Dongshaea marina: one gene and its partner. The protein of the gene in region 2 binds, or shares a complex with, the protein of the main gene of each other region. Links are inferred from orthologs where the notes say so. Each region holds a gene or a part of one and is shown on either strand. Other genes may lie near its edges. The genes, in order: rpsJ and nusB.

Evidence for each region.
Region 1: the proteins of nusB (region 2) and rpsJ are in contact, whole or in part, in a solved structure (PDB 3D3B), measured with the Escherichia coli proteins. The link is inferred for Dongshaea marina from one-to-one orthologs.

What each region holds. Positions count from the first base shown.
Region 1 is NZ_CP028897.1:223,127-234,419, reverse strand. The notes cover bases 1-2,748. They hold rpsJ (30S ribosomal protein S10), read right to left. Parts: upstream 1,657-2,748; coding sequence 1,345-1,656; downstream 1-1,344. Other genes in these bases: DB847_RS01180 (P1 family peptidase), read left to right, coding at 2,082-2,748; rplC (50S ribosomal protein L3), read right to left, coding at 688-1,326; rplD (50S ribosomal protein L4), read right to left, coding at 65-670; rplW (50S ribosomal protein L23), read right to left, coding at 1-68. Outside these bases: more of DB847_RS01180, read left to right, coding at 2,749-2,984; DB847_RS01175 (5-carboxymethyl-2-hydroxymuconate Delta-isomerase), read right to left, coding at 3,187-3,528; DB847_RS01170 (hypothetical protein), read left to right, coding at 3,680-4,123; DB847_RS01165 (ArsR/SmtB family transcription factor), read left to right, coding at 4,257-4,601; arsB (ACR3 family arsenite efflux transporter), read left to right, coding at 4,604-5,668; DB847_RS01155 (type II secretion system protein N), read right to left, coding at 6,283-7,035; type II secretion system protein GspM, read right to left, coding at 7,032-7,538; type II secretion system protein GspL, read right to left, coding at 7,535-8,722; type II secretion system minor pseudopilin GspK, read right to left, coding at 8,719-9,843; type II secretion system minor pseudopilin GspJ, read right to left, coding at 9,840-10,496; type II secretion system minor pseudopilin GspI, read right to left, coding at 10,493-10,870; type II secretion system minor pseudopilin GspH, read right to left, coding at 10,857-11,293. UniProt on the Escherichia coli protein: Involved in the binding of tRNA to the ribosomes. Part of the processive rRNA transcription and antitermination complex (rrnTAC). The complex forms an RNA-chaperone ring around the RNA exit tunnel of RNA polymerase (RNAP).
Region 2 is NZ_CP028897.1:1,130,457-1,141,915, forward strand. Bases 3,778-6,691 are described here. They hold nusB (transcription antitermination factor NusB), read left to right. Parts: upstream 3,778-4,984; coding sequence 4,985-5,398; downstream 5,399-6,691. Other genes in these bases: ribBA (bifunctional 3,4-dihydroxy-2-butanone-4-phosphate synthase/GTP cyclohydrolase II), read left to right, coding at 3,778-4,403; ribH (6,7-dimethyl-8-ribityllumazine synthase), read left to right, coding at 4,502-4,966; thiL (thiamine-phosphate kinase), read left to right, coding at 5,454-6,413; trmB (tRNA (guanine(46)-N(7))-methyltransferase TrmB), read left to right, coding at 6,565-6,691. Also shown: DB847_RS05620 (substrate-binding periplasmic protein), read right to left, coding at 1-28; arsC (arsenate reductase (glutaredoxin)), read right to left, coding at 309-728; transcriptional regulator NrdR, read left to right, coding at 1,001-1,450; bifunctional diaminohydroxyphosphoribosylaminopyrimidine deaminase/5-amino-6-(5-phosphoribosylamino)uracil reductase RibD, read left to right, coding at 1,453-2,583; DB847_RS05640 (riboflavin synthase), read left to right, coding at 2,565-3,227; more of ribBA, read left to right, coding at 3,279-3,777; more of trmB, read left to right, coding at 6,692-7,221; DB847_RS05670 (DUF3802 family protein), read left to right, coding at 7,315-7,656; DB847_RS05675 (RHS repeat-associated core domain-containing protein), read left to right, coding at 7,992-11,459. UniProt on the Escherichia coli protein: Part of the processive rRNA transcription and antitermination complex (rrnTAC). The complex forms an RNA-chaperone ring around the RNA exit tunnel of RNA polymerase (RNAP).

The DNA of each region.
Region 1 (11,293 bases), 900 kb from region 2 along the record:
GCCATAGTGCTCTTTTCAGAGATGAGCGGAGCCTTGAGAACTTTTAACAGACGCTCTTCGCGGTTCATGCCAGCATCCCCTCAATCTGCTTAACTGCATCAGCAGTCATCAATACCTTGTCGAAAGCGATCAGGCTTGCTGGATCAATGGCAGCAGCGTCACGCGCATCAACTTTGTACAAGTTGCGAGCAGCCAGGAACAGGTTCTCATCAACTTCAGAGGTCACGATCAGAACGTCGTTCAGTTCCAGACCCTTCAGCTTAGCAACCAGTTCTTTAGTCTTAGGTGTCTCAACACCAAACTTCTCAACTACGATCAGACGCTCTTGGCGAACCAGCTCAGACAGGATGCTACGAACAGCAGCACGATACATCTTGCGGTTAACCTTCTGGCTGTGATCTTGCGGCTGAGCAGCAAAAGTCACACCACCAGAGCGCCAGATTGGAGAGCGAATAGTTCCTGCACGAGCACGACCAGTGCCCTTCTGACGCCATGGCTTTTTGCCACCGCCAGATACTGCGGAACGGTTCTTCTGAGCACGAGTACCCTGACGAGCACCAGCTGCGTAGGCAACAACAACCTGATGCACCAGAGCTTCATTGAACTCACGCCCGAAGGTAGTTTCGGAAACTTCAAGAGCGCTCTGCGCGTCTTTCATTACCAATTCCATTACTATCTCCTCAGACGTTACGCTTTAACGGCAGGTTTAACGATGACGTTTCCGTTAGTCGCACCTGGGACTGCACCTTTAACCAGCAGCAGGTTGCGATCAACGTCTACACGTACAACTTCCAGGTTCTGAGTCGTTACACGCTCAGCACCCATGTGACCAGCCATTTTCTTACCCTTGAATACGCGACCAGGGGTTTGGTTCTGACCGATAGAACCAGGAGCACGGTGCGACAGAGAGTTACCATGAGTCGCGTCCTGGGTACGGAAGTTCCAACGCTTAACAGCGCCCTGGAAGCCTTTACCTTTAGAGGTACCGGTAACGTCTACTTTCTTAACATCAGCAAAGATATCAACCTTCAGCTCACCACCAACAGTGATGTCAGAACCTTCACCTTCACCCAGACGGAATTCCCACAAACCACGACCAGCTTCAGTACCAGCCTTAGCAAAATGACCCGCTTCAGGCTTAGTTACACGGTTCGCTTTCTTAGAACCAGTAGTAACCTGAATAGCGTTATAGCCATCGCTTTCCAGAGATTTAACCTGGGTAACGCGGTTCGCTTCTACTTCAATAACAGTCACTGGGATAGATACGCCATCTTCAGTGAAGATGCGGCTCATGCCCAGCTTACGACCAATAAGTCCGATTGCCATTGTCATAAACTCCCTGCATTAACCCAAGCTGATCTGGATATCAACACCGGCAGCCAGATCCAACCGCATCAGTGCATCAACGGTTTTTTCTGTAGGCTCAACGATGTCGACCAGGCGCTTGTGAGTGCGAATTTCGTACTGATCACGTGCGTCTTTGTTCACGTGTGGAGAAACCAGTACTGTGAAGCGCTCTTTACGAGTAGGCAGTGGGATAGGACCACGTACCTGAGCGCCTGTGCGCTTAGCAGTTTCTACGATTTCCGCTGTAGACTGATCGATCAGACGATAATCGAATGCCTTCAGACGGATACGAATTCTTTGGTTCTGCATTTACCAGAGCTCCAAATGGTTTAACATAAAAAAAGACCGCTCCATCCCCGCTAATGCAGGAGGGCGTTGTCTTTAAACCGATTCTCTCCCGATTGGAGAGACTGAATGCCGGGCCTATTGCCCGCGCTTGTGTGCCGACCCTAGAAGGGTCAGGACGGCAATTATACAGAGCTCGGCGATGATCGCAAGTCTCCGCGACCAATTTTTGACTGATATTTGCTCGCCCCGTGGAAGGATAAATGAGGTCATCTCATCTTTCACCGGCGAATCTCATTTGCTGTCTCTCGACCTCCCCTGTAGTACCGGGCTGTAATCGCAGTAAGCCCCTGTCTGAAGACCCTTGTATGATCTGCCTTGGATTGCTAGGCTCCCCCCGATTTAAATCTTATCCATTCCAAAGACCCAATTCTCTAGCAGGAGCCAGCATGCATATTCAGGGATTGACCATAGGTCACGCGGAAGATACTGAGAACCAAACCGGTGTCAGCGTGTTTTTATTTGATCAGCCAGCGACCTGCGGTTATTGGCTCTGCGGCAGCGCCCCCGCTCTTAGGGATGTTCAACTTCTTAATCTTGAAACCAGTGCCAAGGAGATCCATGGCCTGGTATTAACCGGGGGCAGTGCTTTCGGGCTGGATGTAACCAGTGGTGTCATGCAGTGGCTTGCGGAACAGGGAAAAGGGCTTCAGACACCTCACCGCCGGATCCCCCTGGTACCAACGGCCGGTATCTATGACTTCGATCAGGGAAATCCCGTAGCCCCCACCCCGGAACTCGCTTACAGAGCCTGTCAAAATGCAGGTACAGATTACCTTTATGGACGTGTTGGCGCAGGTTACGGGGCCAGTGCAGGTAAAGCCTGGCACCAGGGAACACCAACACGGACCGGGATAGGCCTCTCTTCCATGAGAATGGGAGAACACACAGTGACCAGCGTCGCGGTTGTTAATGCGGTTGGTGATATCTACGAGGATAATCAAATCATCGCAGGAGCCAGAGATCCGGAGGGTAATCTCATTAACTTAGAAAAACTGATCGCCAATGGCCAGTGCAAGATGACGCTGTCCGACAATCAAAACACAGTGCTGGTCGCAAACTTCATTGACGCAAAATTACCTGCGCCCGAACTAACCCTGCTCAGCAAGATGGCAACTGCCGGGATCGCCCGCTCGGTTCGACCGAGCTTCACTCCCTTTGATGGGGATATCATCTTTACTGCTGGCGTGGGTGCAAAAGCGATGGATGAACCCGATATGATTCGACTCGGCACCATCTGTGCGCAAAACGTTGAGCAGGCCATTATCAATAGTGTGAAACACTCCCTTTGACCAAGCCTCCAGCCGGGTGATATATAGCATCTTAGTGCGAATATCTCCCGGCCTGAAAAACTCGCCCCCAAACCTTGCTCCCTACAACGACCGGCAACCAGCCATGGACCTGTGAAAAGCTTAAGAATCAGATCAAGTGAGAAGCCCCGAATCGAATCAGGGCTCAAGGCAACCGCTTGCGGACTACGGAGCTCTGCTGAGCCTAGAGATTACATTTAATGTAGGAATCACCGGGCAGATCGACCACCTCCACCGACAAAGCAAGATCTGTCATGGCCAGCGAGCCCAGGGCATTGAGAACCCCATCGGCCAACATGGCTTTCTGCTCATCGGTTCTGCCAGGCAAAATCTTCACGCTCAGGTGGATGAAGTTATTGTGTTCCTCCCCCAGCTTAAAGTGCTCATAGCCGATTGCCCGAGTCTTAATATCACTTTCCCTGAAAAGCCCGGAGTCGAACGCAGAGCTGTGAACACGCTCCACCAGTTGCTCGATGGCAACATGCTCTTCGATCGGTTTGGAATACTCAATAATACAATGAGGCATGATTCATCCCTTAAAGCTCAATTAAAAACCTGCCTATCCCATCAGGATTTCTCCAACCCCGCAACTGTCAGAATCACAAAAAGTGCACTCAGAAAGGTTATTCCCCTTGATGGGGGTCTAAGCCTCCTTAGCCTTTAAGATCTACCAATCCATGATTCATACTCCAAGCCTTGATACTATCCAAGGCAGGAAGATAAAGGAGAGCATTGAAATGACAATTTCTAAACAGCCCCTGGACAAACAGAAGCTTACCGAGCACCTGAAGGAGCATGCCGAGTACGCAGCTAAAACAGCAAATCAACTAGAGTTTTATACACTGGATGAACAAGGAGAGCTGCAACAGATTGATAGCAAGATTATCTTTGTCCGCACCAGTAACAACGCTGGCTTCTCTGTTTTGCCCTCGTGGGAGGATGAATCAAGCACTCTTTACTCCTACCCCCACGCCACAGATGAAGAAGATCTCTTCTCAAGCTTTTCTACCAAACACAAATGCGCCAATGTCTTTGATCTTTTTATCGATGTCAGAGAGCCTAACAACAGTGGTACGCCTGAAAAAACATCTGACTCAAATAAAGATGACAACTCTGTTTAGCTTCCAGGTTAGATGCACACTGATTGAGAAGATGACTTAACTATTTCCACAAAATAAGAAATAACTGATTGAACATTGATCTGTCCTCAACTAACATATTTATAAATTTAAATATGTTTAATTAAGTGATGCGATGGACTCTCTAACTAACCTGCTGAAGCTGCTGGCCGATCCCAATCGGCGACAGATCCTTTATCTGCTTCGTAAAGAGGAGCTGTGTGTCTGCCAGCTACAAAGGCTGATCCCTCTGACTCAGGGTGCCATCTCTATCCAGCTTAAAAATCTCAAAAATGAAAAGCTCATCACCTCACGCCGCCAGGGCAAATGGATCTTCTATCGTTTGCAGGATGAGCAGCCCTTAGATATCTCGAAACTGCTTGAGCAACTGTTTGCCATGATGGAATCTCGCGGTGAGTGTCATGAGCTTGAGCAGCAACTCGCACAACTACCCAGCTTCGAACTCTGTGCCAAGGAGTAATCATGTTATCAATGAAACGTTTAGGTTTTTTGGATCGCTACCTCACCCTGTGGATCTTTCTGGCGATCTTTGCCGGAATCGGGATCGGTTATCTGTTTCCACAGGCCAACCAATGGATTGGCCAGTTTGAGTATGGCTCCAGCAACCTGCTGATCGCTATCGGGCTCATCGTCATGATGTATCCTCCTCTGGCCAAGGTGCGGTATCGCAAGATGAAGCCGGTATTTAGTGACAAAAAAATCCTGCTGCTGTCGCTGATCCAAAACTGGCTGGTCGGTCCTGTGTTGATGTTTATACTGGCAGTGATTTTTTTCCATGATGAACCGACCTTCATGGTGGGCCTGATCCTGATAGGACTGGCCCGCTGTATCGCCATGGTGATCGTGTGGAACGAGCTCGCCAGGGGTAACCGGGAGTATTGTGCTGGCCTGGTGGCATTCAACTCCATCTTTCAGGTGCTGTTCTACTCCGCCTATGCCTATATATTTATCTCGCTATTGCCACGTCTGCTTGGATTAGAAAGCTCAACCATCAATATCTCGATGCTGGATATCGCCCACAGTGTGTTTATCTATCTTGGGATCCCCTTCATTGCCGGATTTTTAACCCGGGAGATCCTGACCCGACTCAAGGGGGAAGAGTGGTACGAAGCGGTATTTATCCCACGGATCTCACCCCTGACCCTGATTGCCCTGCTATTTACCATAGTGCTGATGTTCTCTCTCAAGGGTAGCGAAATAGTCGCCCTGCCGATGAATGTGGTGAAGGTTGCCATTCCGCTGCTTATCTATTTTGTGCTGATGTTCTTTATCTCGTTTTACATGGCCTGGCGCAGCGGCGCCGATTATGAGCGCTCAACCTCACTGAGTTTTACCGCGGCTTCAAACAACTTCGAGCTGGCGATAGCCGTTGCCATCGCCGTGTTCGGCATTCACAGCGATCAGGCCTTTGTCGGGGTGATTGGCCCACTGGTCGAGGTGCCGGTGCTGATCGGCCTGGTCAATGTCGCATTCTGGCTGAAGAAACGCTGGTTTGATGCCGAACCCGCCGTGCAGGCCAGCAAATAATTGATGTCAAAGGCGCCCGACAGCGAGCAAAGGCAGCTCTCGGGCATCCAGCCCTTCACTGCATTAATACTTCCCTGTATGGCAGGGATGTACCTTTCCCCTAATACACAAGGATGTGTGAATGCCGTACTAACCAGGGATGGTGTTAACGGCATGCAATCCCCTCGCCCCCGGATCTCGCTGAGCCCTCGACTCACCTGATGATTAAGCCACCGCGTAGACAGGCCGTCCATGGCCTAACTACGCTTTCGCAACGTCCTGTTGCTCAGACTTAATCCTCTACGGCTCACTTCGGCGCTCTCTTACGGGGGAAGTTGAGCCCCGTTTATTTGCGCCGAATGCTTCATTGTTGATGAGCGTATCAATCACAAGGATGTGATTGAAGGGCAGCCAGAACAGGGATGTTCTGTCTGACCGTTAGTGAATCTGATGAAGCAAATATCGGGGTGTCCTTGGGAGTGAAGAGGGTATTGGGCAAGCAATACCCTTTTCCCGCCGCCGCTCGGCAGCGGCAACTGTGCCGTAGGCACAAAACTCTGTCCGAAGGACCAAAGAGATATACAGCTGCCAGCATGGCTGACGGAGGAACTTGGGGGCTGCGCCCCCAAATCAAATCAGGCGCGTCCCCGATATTGGATATGATAGCGTCCCTGGGGATCCATCTTGCCGATCCACGCCAGAGAGGATTTTAGTGAAGGTGGGAAGTCTGCCAGCGGGGTCATCGCTCCCTTGAGCTGATAGCTGCCGTTGGGCTGAATGGTCAGCACACCATCGAATTTAAGCTCCTTGGATTTCTGGCTGATATTGGCGGTTGCCACTCCCTGCTGACAACTTAACTTGGCATTGATCTGTCCAAGCTTGAGCCGGCCAAATCCCGGATTCGCCTCGACTGCAGAGCCTGCTATTCGTCCCTGAAGCTCGGTGCATTTCCCATCACTCATTTTTAAAGAGCCGACCTGCACTCGCAGCTCCCCCTTGAGGCCAGCGATTGCCGCCTGTTGATTGAGCTCGCTGAGCTGCTCCAGGGGTAAAATCAGTTTTCCATCGCTCACCCCCAGAGAAGAAAAACCCAGTGACAGCTGACCCTGGCCACGGATCCCGCCAAATTGACCAAACTGAAAATCACTGTTGAGTTTGCCCATCAGCAGAGGCCAGAAACCGAGGGACCAATCGGGTTGATGAAGTACCCCGCCAGGCCACTGCAAGGCACTGGCATGGCCATTCCATACAGTTCCATCCACCGAGGTAAGCTCAATTCCCTGAGGATGGGGCAGATAGCGCCATACAAACCCTGCAGGCAGATAGGCCACCAGAAAAATCAGATAGAGCACCACAGCCGTCATGATCCAAGCAATAGGTTTTTTCATAGTGCTAACCCCAGCTGTAAACGCCGTACCTTCACATAGCCAGGCTCACTGGTCTTACTCAGATCCAACAGCCGCACGGTCACACCACGCTGATGAAGCATACTCAACCACCCAAGCAACTGATTAAAACTCACATTCTCAATCCATACATCCACCCTGTCCTTTTGAGGCTGGATGCGGGTGATCTGGATCTGGTGATTGCGGGCACTGCGATCGACGGCGCTCTCCAGGCTTCCTCTTGGGATTGGCTGGATGGAGTTACTGGCACGATAACTCGCCAGTTTATTCCCCTGCTCTTTAATCCACTGCAGAGTCTGCTCCGCCCCGGCAAGCTGGTTCTTGCTATTAACCACGCTGGTATTCAGGGGTTGCCAGATCCCCCAATACAATATGCAGATCACAATCGCAACCCCGGCCCAGGAAACCAGTTTCTTTTCACGGGAGTTAAGTTGATTCCACTGCTGCATCAAAGGTGCGCTATAACGTTCCAGGATCTCCTTCATCCCTGCCCCCTGATAGTCAAAGCCCCTTCCATCTTCTTGCCTTTCTGACTCATCTCACCAAATTTAACCTGGTACTTTTTGCCGACTGCATCACGGAACTTCTCAAATGAGGGAAGCCCATCGGCTCGCACGTTCAGTCGGAGCTGGCCACGTCGCCCATCATAGTTGATCCCGGTTAACTCCAGATCTTTTACCGCCTCAAAGCCGGGCTGTAGCTGGTCCAACATCTTTAAAAAGCCCTGCTGCTTACCCTGCTGCTGATATTGACGCATGTGCGCCATCATCTGGGCGCGCACATTAACGATTCGGTGCTCACCAGGAAACAGCTGGCGATAGATCTGAGCCGTCTGCGCCGTGAGTTGTTGCTTTTGGGCGTTGAGTTGATACAGCTCAATCCCCCGGCTGAATAACACAATCAAAAACAGCGCCACCAGAGCAATCGCCGGAGCCAGCCATAATTTAATCAGCTTGGAATACTCGGGCAGCTTACGATAAGCTCCCTGCAACAGGGTATAGCGGCTGGCAATCGCCCCCTCGGCCAGGGGTTGCATCGCAAGCTCGGCAAGCTCGGTTTGCCAGCTTCCACTAAAGGCCTCTGGTGCCGGAGTCAAAGATACAACCCCCTGCTCCTCACCAAAACTCGCCATCAGGGGTGCAAGCCAGGCCGCTTCTGCAACCAGGCCCCGGGTTTCATCCTGGCGGATCAACCACTGCTCTCCGAGCTGCAGAGCGCTCCACTGCCCCTGAGAAATGAGTGGCAATGCCAACACATCCGGCAGCAGGGTCTCGGCTTCAAAGCCAGCCTCTTCAAGCCAGCCAAGCCACTCTCGCATCCGCTCATCATCAACCGCAGCCACCTGCAGCTCAGAGCCGCTGCGGCTGAGAACCGAAATATGCAACTTCTCAACATCCGAGGCACACTCCTCCTCCAGCAGATAGGGCAATGCCTTAAGTGCCTGGGGACTGTAACGACCAGGCAGGGTCAACTGGCGGAAAATAAAATCACTTCCGGGGACCAGAGCTATCACCCCCCGACCACTCGCCTGGCTCTGAAGATCGGTCAGGCGAGAAACACCTTCAATACAGCCCGAAGCGATCACCTCTGATTGATCTTTTGACCAGACCAGCCAGTGAATCGGCTGCTCGGCATGCTCTGCCAACCTGATCACCAGTTTCTCGTTCACTCAAATCCTCCAATACGGCGGCCGATCAAGGTTACTTTGTCATCCTGCCGCTGATAGAAACTCACAATTCGGGCGCTGGCGCCACTATAAAACCCCTGGGTCCGGGCCTCGAAATAGTTGCTGGTCACATCCAGGCTGGAACTAACCTCAGAGCTACTATCTCCCCCTGAGCCAACCTTTTGCAGAAACTCCTGAACAGTTTTCCAGCCATCCTCGGGACGGTTCTTGATCACATCCGCCAATTGCTTGAGTCGATCCGGCCCCCATCCCAGCACAGCTAACAGCAGGGGAAACTGCTCTTTTTTAATGGTATTCACGTTCAGTTTAAAGCTCTGCTCGGGTAGGGCACAAATCTGCCCGACGATCCGCTGATAAAGCTTGGCCGTCATCCCTTTGATAGCCCTGAGCTCATACTTATCGGCCATCTGGGTATTTCCGGCCAGATAGGGCACTGCCAGTGCCGAATAGTACTCATCCTCAGCCCCATTGGTTCGCGGGATCTGATCGCTATCGATCCAGTCCTCCGTTGAAGCGGCAATCACCTTGGCACGGGTTGAACCCACTCCCTGATTTTCCAGCAGCTGAATAAACACCTTGCGCGCCACTACACCACTATTTTGAGAGTCTTTACTCTCTTTATCCTTGCCACCATCCTTATCATCTGATTTTTGATAAGTCGCTCCGGGGGCTGCGGTCAGAGCATTGAGGTTCAGGCAGTTGCTCAGATCGATGATCTGTGTCCGGGCACCACGCATAATCTTCTTGCGCTTATAGGGCTTACCATCAAACTCGTCCTTGTCCTGATCCGGGTGAGCCGGAGGCAGTCCAACCTCAGCCCCCGGGTTATCCGGCATATCCAGCTCCTGAGCCCAGTCCTGCCCTAGGTTAACCGTCTTCTTATCTTTGAGGCTTTTTTTCAGCAGTAAGGGAACATACGCCTCACCACCCAGGGCATACTGTTTCGCCTGCTCATAAAACACCAGATTACTGGTACGCTGCAGATCCATTCGAAAGCGCTCGTTAAGGCCGGTCGCCACCACCACCATCACCGCAAGCAGCAGCATCACCACCAACAGCGCAACTCCCTTTTGCTTTTGAGGCGATCGCTGTTGATACCTCATGAGTCACTATCCTGGCTTGAGTTGTTATTACTGTCCGAACTGCTCTGTTTTTTCCAGGCGCTGTTCGGCATCTCAAATACCCACTCAATCTTGCCAAACTTTTTCAGGGTCAAGATGACCTTAACACCGCCTGGCAGCTTCTCTGAGTCCTGCCAGCTATCCAGCCACTGACCATCGCTATAAAACTTAAGCTCAAAGTCGCTCACCTCCTTGAGCAGTTTCTGGACTCTGGGTATCGCCGAATCGATGGGATCCGGGTAGAGATAACTCTGGCGCTCCAGGACGCCATCTTTAACCACATAGCCAACCCTTAGCAGATCTGAACGGGGCAGCAGTTGCTGTGGATTAGACCAACCGCTTCGAACAAACATCACCCCCCAATCCTGACTCTCTCCCAGGTATTGCGCCGCAGCAAACCGCGTCTTAGGAGGAGCTCCCGAGATCCGATAGGTACGGGGAACCGCCTGCTCGAAATCGCGACTCATCATCAACCACACCCTCTGCAGACGCTGAAGCTGCTCCCCATGCTGTTTGGCGGTTTGATCACTGTTGAGTACCCCGTGCATCACCTGGTAAGCACTGATACTAAACACCGCAAAGATCGCAATCGCGATCAAAACCTCCAGTAGGGTAAATCCGTGATTGCGTCTCATTTGGAGATAAAGCTTTTCATGGTGATCAGGGTCTGAGATGAGTCTTCCGAGGGTTTGACCTGCACCGTCACCTGGCGAAATTTACTCTGAATATCCTCGGAGCCGGCGGCTTTTCCTTCCCATTGAACATACCAGTCACGCCCAGCCATCTTCACCTTCTCTCCCTGCCAGCCACCATCAGGCCAATCTTTATTCAGGCGGATGGTCGCCAATTGATTATGAGCAATCCAACTGGCAACGGTTTTTTGCTCAAGCCGCTGCATGTTATTGAGATCCCCCGAGGTCATCTCCATCAGCGCCAGCCCGGCGATGGCAAACACCACCAGCGCGATCATCACCTCCAGCAGAGTCATCCCCTGGTTACGACGCATCATCTTGTGCCTCGCGTTGAACCGTCACATCACCAAAATCGTCCACCCTGACCTGCCAGGCAGAATCCGGCTCTCGCTCCAGGGAGAATGTCAGGGTGAAAGGGCTCACATCACCACTGCTATCAATGACGATCTGCGGAGGTGGTAGCTTGGGCTTCTTGTTTTCGCCAAACAGAGGTTCATCACTGAAAAGAGAATCATCAGAAAACAGCTCATCATCCTTTTGCTCCTTGAGCTTGCTCCAGGGCTGATCCTGCAGTTTCCAATCCAGCACCATCCCATCCGGCATCTTCTGCTGCGTGGTAAAACGTTGCTTTTTCCAATACCCCCAGTACTGATCCCTGGGGTGGTACTTCATGATCTGATATTGATCGCTATCCAGCCTCACCCCGAGCTGTTGATCTCCCAGCACCGCCTGTTGCTCAC
Region 2 (11,459 bases):
GAGCCGTCCTGAGGAATGATGCCCGCATAAGGGTTGAACTCTATCGCTTATCTCATGATGCTTCTTTGAGTATAGAGTGATGAGGTTTTATCTGCTTTGAGGACAGTTTTATTTAACAGAGGTAAAACTGTCCTCTACTCTGGCACATGAGTGGCGATTATCCTCCCTGATAATCTCTTATAGTTTGGGTGCTTGCGACGCGTTGCGCCGACTTGTCGTTGCTTTCTGCCGTAACTGGTTCGCCACATAAGGCTCAGGTTTGTCTCTGGGGTAGTGTCGGCGAACCGAGCTTGCTTTAATGAAAAGCTTTAGCTCTTATTTGATGTCGAGATAACAACCTCGCCATCCTCTTTTGAGAAAGCTGTTTGCTGGGGATTGGGTAAAATATCCAGCACCTTCTCTGAAGGGCGACACAGCCTCGTCCCCAGGGGAGTGACAACGATAGGGCGATTGATCAGGATTGGATGCTCCAGCATAGAGTCAATTATTGTCTCGTCACTGAGCTCAGTGTTATCCAATCCCAGCTCCTGGTAGGGGGTCCCTTTTTGCCGTAGCAGCTCTCCTGGTGTGATTCCCATGGCATTGATGAGTGACAGGAGCCTTTCCCGGCAGGGAGGGGTTTGCAGGTAATGAATGATGGTAGGCTGTTCACCGCTATTGCGGATCATCGCCAGGGTGTTACGAGAGGTTCCGCACTCCGGGTTGTGGTAGATGGTGATCTCGGACATTCTGGTTGCTCCTGAGTCAAAAAAGTGATGAAGGAAGTCTCATGCTGACCACTATAAAATAGGAATATTTATATTTCTAGATTGTTGGAAATTGAATTTAGTTAGGGTTTAGGTTATCCACAGCAAGATATCTGGTAGCGGGCTCCGGAGTGAGAGTCTTAATAACTTTACGCATATCTCCTGATTCCGGGAGCGAATGTGCCCTTGAGTCGGGCATCTTGGGAGTTATCTTGGTACACTCACCTTTTGCGAACTAAATCAGCGGAGGCCGCATGCATTGCCCTTTTTGTCATGCCCATGACACCAAGGTAATTGACTCTCGTCTGGTTGCCGATGGCCATCAGGTTCGGCGCCGCAGAGAGTGCTTACATTGTCACGAACGCTTTACCACCTTTGAAACCGCCGAGCTGGTGATGCCCAAGGTGGTCAAGAGTAATGGCAATCGTGAACCCTTTCATGAAGAGAAGCTCCGCAGTGGGATCCAGCGAGCCCTGGAAAAGCGCCCGGTGAGTGCCGATGACATAGAGCAGGGGTTAAACCGGATCATGTCTGCGTTACGTGCCACCGGTGAGCGGGAGGTAGAATCCTCTTATGTGGGGAATCTGGTGATGGAAGAGCTTAAGCAACTTGATAAGGTTGCCTATGTACGATTTGCCTCTGTGTATCGCTCCTTTAAGGATCTTCGGGAGTTTGAGCAAGAGATCGCCAAGCTGGAGAAGTAATAGTGTTCAGTGGACTGGATGAGAAGCTGATGGCACGCGCCATTGAATTAGCCAGGCGCGGCGAATTTACCACCACCCCGAACCCCATCGTGGGTTGTGTGATTGCAGATAATGACAAAATATTGGGGGAGGGAGCCCACCTTAAGGCCGGTGAGCCTCACGCCGAGGTTCATGCGTTGGCGATGGCTGGTGATAGGGCGCGTGGCGCTACTGCCTATGTGACCCTGGAGCCCTGTTCCCACTATGGACGCACACCCCCCTGTGCCAAGGCGTTGATTGAAGCGGGCATTGCCCGGGTGGTGATCGCCCAGGGAGATATTAATCCCGAGGTGTCCGGTGGTGGCATTCGCATGCTGCAGCAAGCCGGCATTCAGGTTGAACAGGGGCTGTTGGAGCTTGAGGCGCGAGTACTTAACCCCGGGTTTAACAAGCGGATGTTCTGTGGTTTACCCTATGTTACCGTTAAGATGGCGGCGACCTTAGATGGGCGCACCGCCCTGAGTAACGGTGAGAGCCAATGGATCACCTCGCCAGAGGCGCGATCCGATGTGCAGCTACACCGCGCCAGGAGCTGCGCTATTCTCTCCACGGCACAAACCGTGATCCGGGATGATGCCTCTTTAAATGTGCGTCCTGAGCAATCAAAGATCCTGGCACAGGGGTATCCTGATCTTCCCCTTCGTCAACCGCAGCGGATCATCATCGACTCTCAAAACCGGATCACCCCTGAGCAATCTTTGCTGCAAAAGCCGGGAGAGGTGTGGCTTGCCCGGCGTAATACGCAGGGAGGGTTCGGCTCTCAGGTGCAAGAGCTGGCCCTGCCGGTTACCGACTCAGGGAAAATCTGTCTTTCTTCTTTGATGCGCTATCTTGGTGAGCAGCAGATAAACTCTGTGTGGGTTGAAGCGGGAGCGGGTTTAGCCGGTGCCTTACTGGAGCAGCAGCTGGTGGATGAGCTGGTGGTTTATCTTGCTCCCAAGCTGATGGGCGATCAAGCTCGTGGCATGGCGCAGCTGCCAGATTACACCTCAATGAGCCAGCTTCCTGAACTTGAATTTACCTCAATCGAGCAGATTGGTCCCGACATTAAACTAACAGCGAAACCAACTAAAATATGTTTACCGGAATCATAGAAGCGGTGGGCCAGCTTCGGGCCATCCATAAAAAAGGCAGTGATTACTCTGTGCAGATTGATACTGCAGCCCTGGATCTCAGTGATGTGAAGCTGGGAGACAGCATAGCGACCAACGGTGTGTGCCTTACCGTGGTGCGGTTGTTGGATCATGGATTTGAGGCCGATGTTTCGGGGGAGACAATTCGCCGCACCGGCTTTGCTCACTATAGGCCGAACCAATCGGTGAATCTTGAGAAGGCTCTGACTTTGTCGACCCGTCTCGGCGGACACCTGGTCAGTGGGCATGTAGATGGGGTGGCCGAGGTGGTGAGTCGCAAGCAGCATGGGCGCGCGATCGAGTTTTGGATGAAGGCTCCCCGGGAGCTGGCGCGCTACATCGCCGAGAAAGGCTCGGTAACGGTCGATGGGGTTAGCCTGACGGTCAATGATGTGCGGGCCGAGCAGTTTTTGCTGACCATAGTCCCCCATACCCTGGAGCAAACCAGCATAGATAGCTGGCAGGCGGGAGGTAAAATCAACCTCGAAGTCGATCTGCTGGCGCGCTATCTCGAACGTTTATTTGACCCCACATTAAGAGGCGAGAGCTCGTCAAAGGGTGAGGGGCTGGAGCAGCTATTGATGAAAAATGGGTTTATGCGCTGAGTTAGGATTAAACATGGCTGGTAGTTCTGGATATTCAGCTTAGGAGAGAGCATGGGATTGAGTGATACACAAACCATTATCCAGGCGATAGCCCGGGGTGAGATGGTGATCCTGATGGATGATGAGGACAGGGAAAATGAAGGCGATCTCATCATGGCGGCCGAGAAGGTCACCGCCGAGCATATTAATTTTATGGCCCGTTATGGACGGGGGCTCATTTGCCTGACCTTGACACAGGCTCGTTGTGAACAGCTTAAACTCCCGCTAATGGTGGATCGCAACCGTTCACCCTATGCCACCAATTTTACCCTGTCCATTGAGGCGGCAACCGGGGTCACCACAGGTATTTCGGCGGCGGATCGGGCGCGGACGGTGCAGGCCGCCGTTTCACCCGATGCAAAGCCCCGGGACCTGGTGCAGCCGGGGCATATCTTTCCGCTGATGGCCCGTAATGGCGGGGTATTGAATCGGGCCGGCCACACAGAGGCAGGATGCGATCTGGCCCGTATGGCCGGATTTGAACCTGCCGCTGTGATTGTCGAGATCCTCAATGAGGATGGCAGCATGGCGCGGCGCGCCGATCTGGAGCAGTTTGCCAAGGAGCACAAGCTAAAGCTTGGGACCGTTGCCGATCTCATTGAATACAGGATCCGCACCGAGAGCACCATAGAGCAGATCTCCTGCCAGAGCCTGCAAACCCGCTATGGTGAGTTTGAGCTTTTTACCTTCCGGGATACGGTCGATCAGCAGCTGCACCTGGCTTTAAGAGCTGGCGGGGAGCCTTGCCAAGATCAGCCGACCCGGGTCCGGGTGCATCTGCATGATCCCCTGACGGATCTGCTGGCGAGAGATACTCACTCAACCCATGGCTGGACCCTGGATAACTCACTACGCTACCTTGCTGAGCAGGGAGGGGTCCTGGTTCTGCTTAAAGGAGTTGTTAGTGGCGATCAGCTGGAGCAACAGCTTGAGCAACTGCATGAGTTACAGGAGAGTGCCCAGTCCTGTCAGCCAACCCGCGATGGTTCACGATTGATTGGTGCTGGCTCGCAAATCTTAAAGCAGCTTGGTGTTTCCCGAATGCGCCTGATGGGAGCCCAAACCCCGTATCATGCGTTGTCTGGCTTTGGCCTTGAGATCGTCGAGTTTCTCTCGGCACCACAAGCGCTTAGATAAAGCGCTCAGATAAACGCTTTTTCTGTGATTGAGTTCTTCTGTCACGGTTCGGTTGTGCTAGAATGATGCGAATTTTTTAATGCATGGTAGGACGTTCCATGAAAGTGATTGAAGGGCAGATCCCTGCACCCAATGCAAAGATTGCGATTGTGGTGGCGCGTTTTAATAGTTTCATCAATGAGAGCCTGCTGGAAGGAGCCGTTGATGCGCTGAAACGTCAGGGACAGGTGGCAGAGAGCAACATCACAGTGATCTATGTGCCTGGAGCATTTGAGATCCCACTGGCCAGCAAGCGCCTGGCAGCCTCAGGCAAGTTTGATGCCGTGGTTGCACTGGGTTGCGTGATCCGGGGTGGTACGGCTCATTTTGAATATGTAGCCGGTGAGTGTACCAAGGGGGTAGCCCAGGTCTCTTTGCAGCATGATGTACCTATCGCTTTTGGTGTACTGACCACTGAAAATATTGAGCAGGCGATTGAGCGTGCAGGGACGAAAGCAGGCAATAAGGGAGCTGAAGCCGCGCTCTGCGCACTTGAAATGATTAATGTGCTCACAGAGTTATAAGAGATTAGGAGAGCGGTTTTGAAACCATCAGAGCGCCGAAAGGCTCGTCGATTTGCAACCCAGGCGATCTACCAGTGGCAGATCACACAGGATCCGATCACAGATATTGAAGAGCAATTCAAGGTTGATCAGGATATGAAGGGCACAGATCTGGATTATTTTTCTGAGCTGGCATCCGGTGTTGCCGTGCACACCGCCGAGCTGGATCAGGTGATTGCGCCCCTGCTGTCTCGTCCATTCGAAGAGGTCGATATGGTCGATAAGGCGATCTTGCGCCTGGCATTTTACGAGTTTGTGAAACGCCCTGATATTCCCTACAAGGTTGTGATTAACGAAGCGATTGAGCTTGCCAAGACATTTGCGGCCGAAGAGAGCCACAAGTTTATCAATGGTGTGCTTGACCGTTATGCGCAAGCACAGCTAAAAAGCTAACTTCAAGGATGCATGAGGGCCAGCTAACTCAGCTGGCTTTCTTTTATTTATGGCCATTTCAGAGTTCCAACTGATAGAAAAGTATTTCTCCAACCACGCGAATCGCCAGGATGTCCTTGAAGGACCGGGGGACGATTGTGCGATCCTCGATGTTCCCGCCAATAACTCGCTGGTGGTGAGTACCGACACCCTGGTATCCGGGGTGCACTTTTTGCCGGATATGGACCCAAATGCCCTGGGTTACCGCGCACTTGCGGTAAATCTCTCCGATCTGGCTGCTATGGGGGCCGATCCGCGCTGGGTCTCACTGGCGTTGACTCTCCCCGAAGTTGACGAAGCCTGGATAAAATCATTCTGTGATGGCTTTTTTGAGCTGGCAGAGTACTACAATGTGGCCCTGATAGGCGGGGATATGACCCGGGGACCCTTGTCGATTACGGTTTCGGTGAAAGGAACTATTCCCGAGGGCAAGGCACTGCTCCGCTCTGGCGCTAAAGCCGGCGATCTCATCTATGTGTCCGGGCGCCTGGGCGATGCTGCCCTGGCTCTGGAGCACCTGCTGGGGCGTCGCACCCTGCCTTCTCAGCAGTTTGATGCCCTTAAACTCAAGCTTGAGTTTCCGCATCCACGTATCTTGGCGGGGCAGGCTCTGCGCGGTATTGCCTCCAGTGCCCTGGATATTTCTGATGGCTTGCTCTCGGATCTCGGGCATATTACCCGGGCCTCCAATGTCAGGGCGCAGATCCACCTGGAGCAGCTCCCCCTGTCTGAATCGATGCGAGCCCTGACCGAGCCCGAAGAAGCCTGGCGATTGGCATTGGGGGGAGGTGATGATTATGAGCTGTGTTTTACCGTTCCTGAAGCCCACAGGGGCTCCCTGGATACGGCACTGGCTCACTCCGGAGTACGCCATACCTGTATCGGGCGGATTGTACCGGGTGAGCCGGGCGTGGAGCTCTACCACGATGGCCATAAGATAGAACTTGAGGCCAGAGGCTGGGATCACTTTGCCTGATCAGCCTGAGACGCTGAGCAATCCTGATCGGGTTTGCTCAGCTTATTGTTACTATTTGCTATAGCCTCTTTTCTTCTCAGTATTCTTCGAATGAATCTTAAACCCCTTCTTTGTTTAGCTGAGCCTTTACGATGTATTGCATAGGATCAAGATGACTCAATCTAGAATCGTTACCAGCAACCAGCCAGGTCCCCATCCAAGGCTTGAAGAGGTGGTCAGGCGCCACCTGAAATATCCAACCCGACGTCCGGTGCATCAGCCGACTCAGGAAGTTTTTGAGGCACTGGCTCCGAGGATTGAGGCTTGGCAGGGACCGCTGATTTTTGACTCCTGCTGTGGTGTAGGGGAAAGTACATCGGCAATTGCCAAGTTGCATCCGGATGCTCTGGTGATAGGGCTGGATAAGTCGGCAAATCGCCTTGCCCGCCATCAGGGAGCCGGAGAGGCGAGTGAAAACTACCTGCTGGCACGGGTCGATCTCAATGATTTTTGGCGTCTGGCGGTAAAGGCGGGCTGGACTCTGGATTATCACTATCTTTTGTATCCAACCCCCTGGCCTAAAGCCGGCCACCTGCAGCGACGCTGGCATGGCAGTGAAACCTTCTCTGATCTGGTGAAGCTCAAGGGTAAGCTCGAGCTTCGCAGTAACTGGAAGCTTTACCTTGAAGAGTTTGCGATCGCTCTGGATATTGCTGGCTATCAAAGTCGACTCAATTCGATAGAGCCGGATAATCCCATCACTCCCTTCGAGCGTAAATATCAGGCGAGTCTGCAGCCCCTTTGGCAACTTAGAGCTGATTTGAGTTGAGCCTGGACATAATTTTCATAACTTAGGTCGCCGGGTTGAAGCTCTCTGTCTATAGTTTTAGTAGTGTGAAGGGATGGACACGCAAGAGTTGTTATGATCATTGACACCGACGGTTATCACGCGCTGATCGAATATCTGGTCGAAAACCTGGCCTTGTTTGAGCAGGTTTCCTCCGAAGAGGGGGGCTTGCTGACGGATGACTATGTGACAGATATGGTGGCTAACCATGTGATGGCGATCTGTGAACAAAATCCGCAGCTTGAGACCGAGGTGCGCTTTGCCCTGATGAAGGAGGCGGACAGGGTCGTTGAGGAGCTGCATGAGATCCTCTCTAATATCTGGAATCGCCAACCAACGGCAGAGCAGCAGGCATTTCTAAGTGAGTTTATCGATCTAATTAAGAACATGTTTGATGCGGCGGTGAATGCCGGCTGACTGCCTGGTCAAGTTTGCACGATGGGAGCGGAGCCTGAGGGCTCCGTTTTTGTTGGAGCCAGAAAAAGTTACGGCGGCTCTTATGGGTGACATCATTGCTTAATGTCACATTTTTACATCTAATGAAGCTATTCGCAGTGCAACCTATCTGGTTAATATGTAAGCGATTATCGGTTTTCTCCTGTAAGTGGCAGTTTGAAATAGTGACTTTGATTGTGGCGCTTACTCAGTGAACCTCTAGGCTTTAAGATAGTCACCAAATAACGGGACCTATCTGAGCTGGAGGTACAGATAGGGCAACAGTGAAGCCTATGCATGGATACCCGGCAGCTTGTTTGTCAAGTTTTGTTAATGCGGTAGCATTGGCTTTTGTCAGAGTGCTACTCCTCCTGGGAATGCTTTCCTATTCCTCCGATCTCCTCTCCATTGCTGCACCCGGCAATCATGTCTACTTTTATCATCAAAACGGAGCCGTGGCTCTGAGTGCCTGCCGGAGCAATGCTGAAAAGCATGGTGTGAGCTGCCATACCTGGCGTGGTCCTCAATACTATTTTTATGTCCCCGGTATCGATTACGAAGAGAATCATTACTACAAAACGCCGGATGAGCTGGACCCTCCACTCAAATCCAATGGTCAAACCTGTCTGGCTGCAGGCAATCCCATCGATATCGCCACCGGCAATAAGTTTCAGCGTGAAGTTGATCTCACCAGTGGTGGACCAGATCCCCTAGTGGTTGGGCGCAATTACAACAGCTCCAATGGCCTATGGCGCTTTGATTATTTTCAAAAAATCGAGATGAGAAGCGATCCGGCTGAGGTTTGGTTAAGGCGCGGTGATGGTAAGACTTTTATCTATCGAAATACCGGGAGTAGCTGGCAATCCGATGCTGATGTTTATCATAAGCTTGAGCAATCGATAGAGGGCTATGACTGGCGGCTGACTCTGCAATCTGGTGGTGCTGAATACTATGACTCCAAGGGGCGACTACTGCGAGTGATCGATGCTCAGGGGAGGATTAAGACCCTCAGTCATGATGATCTTGGGGTGACAGTTCAAAATGGATTTGGTAAGAGCCTGCGTTTTGAATACGGCTCTCATGGAATGGTCCAGCTGGTGAGACTCAATGGAGAGCTTACACTTAGTTATCAATATGACGATTGGCAGCGCTTAATTGCTGTGACCTACCCGGACGGTACCCAAAAACAGTATCACTACCACCCAACACAGACAGCATTGTTAACAGGGATCACCGATGAGCGTGGTGTGCGCTTTGCAAGCTGGGAATATGATGCTGAGGGGCGGGCAATTCTGAGTGAGCACGCGGGACAGGAGCGTACAAAGCTTAGCTATAACCAGGATGGTTCAACTACCGTTACCAATGCTCTGGGTAAAGAGACCACCTACCATTTTACTGAAATTGAAACCCTCAAGAGGGTTACTCGTGTGGACGGGCATGCATCAGCACACTGCTTAGCGGCAAGCAAAGAGTATGGCTATTACGATAACGGCCTTGCTAAAACCAAGACAGATTGGCAGGGAAATGTGACTCGCTTTGAATACAATGAGCGGGGCCTGATTAGCTTGCAGGTTGAGGCTGAGGGGACCGCAGAGGAACGTCGGACTCATTGGCTATGGGATCCGCTCAAGCCACTGGCTGTGAGCAAGATTCAGGGAGATCACGTGCTTAGCTATGGGTATGATCTCTCCGGGCGCTTGATCCGCCTGCAACATTCAACCGGGGGGACATGGCAATACAGTTATAACAGCCAGGGACTGTTGGCCACTGCAGACGGTCCGAGGAGTGATATTCAGGATATCACCCGCTATCAGTATGACGCCGATGGAAATCTTACCGAGGCGCTTAACCCTGCGGGTCACAGTTGGCGGTTTGGCAGCTACACTGTTCTTGGAAAGCCGGGCTGGAGTTTAGATCCCAATGGTATTCAGACTCTCTACCGATACGATAGTTTGGGGCGAATTTTATCATCTAAGAAAGCGGGCGAGCTGACACATTATAGCTATGATCTCGTAGGTCAACTAGCCCAGCTTATTACCCCGGATGGCCTGCAAACCCGCTTCAGCTATGATGATGCACGCCGTTTGACCACTGTGATCTATGCCGATGGTAGTCAGCTGCTGCTTAGCTATGATGCTCAGGGGAATATTGTTCAGCAACAACTGATTAGTGCTGCGGGAGTTGTGAGTCGTCAGCGAGCTTTTCGCTATGACGAAATGAGTCGTCTGCTTGGGGTGATCTTAGAGCAGGGAGAGCACGGTTACCGCTATGATTTGAACAGTAACCCGATTTCTGGAGTCGATGGCATAGGGCATGAGCACTTCAGAGCCTATGACGCGCTTAACCGCTTGATTAACCATCAGGATGAAGCAGGCGGAGTAACCAGGCTCAGCTACAATCAGCAGGATGCCATCATTTTGGTGACGGCGCCCAACAATGCAGCAACGAGTTACAGCTATGATGGATTGGGTAACCGAACTCACAGAGCCAGCCCGGATACAGGCACAACCAGTTATCAGTATGATGATGCAGGGAATCTGACTCTCAGAACAGATTCCCTGGGCCGACAGGAAAGCTATCGTTATGATGCGCTCAACCGCCTGATTGAGCGTAAAGCCGGTTCCTCAGTAACCCACTACCAATACGATGAGACAGAGCCAGGTCAGTATGGTATTGGCCATTTAACCGGTCTTAATAATGCCTCCTCTGAGCTCAGTTTCAGCTACGATGCTCACGGTCGCTTGACTGAGCAGTCCCATAAATATCTTCTCTCAGCGGATGCTATAGCCCATCAATTCAACATCAGCTACGCCTATGCCTCGGGCGGTAAGCTGACACAACTCACCCTTCCTGAAAACAACAGGGTCCAAAACCGATACGATGCTTTCGGGCGTATTCAGGCCATTGAGTTTATTGGCTCAGATGGGATTATAAATCCAGTGGTTAGTAACATCGAATATGATGCAGCTGGCGGCATCACAGCAATGGTTTGGGGGAACGGGACTCAGGAGATCCGTAACTATAATCGGGATGGCCGCTTGACCTATATGAGCATCCCGGGAGTGACAGATCTCAGTTATCGCTATGATGCCAATGGTAACCTGCTGGAGATTGGCGAGAACAGTTACAGCTACGACATGTTAAACCGTCTGACTGGGGAGAAAAGCCTGCAGAAGACTCTAAGCTACAGTTACGATGCTGTTGGTAACCGACGGGAGCGATCGGGTGAAGGCGGCAGTAGTAACCAGATCCTGAACTATCAGGTGGCCAGTAATCGCCTCGTCAGCCAGGATGGCAAAGCGGTGAGCCTGGATGAGCTCGGACGCTTGCTAACAACCTTTGATGATAAAGAGCTGCAGTACAATCAGGATGGGCGGCTCTCCTCCATTCCTGCTGCCAATGTAGAGTATCGCTATAACGGACTGGGTCAGCGGATCCTGAAGCTTCAGCAGGGCACGGCTAAAAAATTCAAATATTGGCAGTGCCGTCGTCAGGCCATTCGTGAGTTTTTCAGGAGTCTAAAAACCGAACATTGGCGTGGGTTCAGGGCGAAATACCAGAGCCTCAAGCAGTCCCTCAAGATCTGTAAACAGAAGCGCAAAGAGTACCGCAAACTTAAGCGTCAGGGAGGCCTTAAGCAGGCGAAGACAACCAGCTACGCCTATGATCTGCATGGCCAATTAATCGCTGAGTACAGTGAAGAGCAAGGTTATAAATTCTATCTTTGGCTGGGTAGCCGACCTGTCGCCATGGTTCAGATCATTCAGGAGGGGGATGGGTTTGTG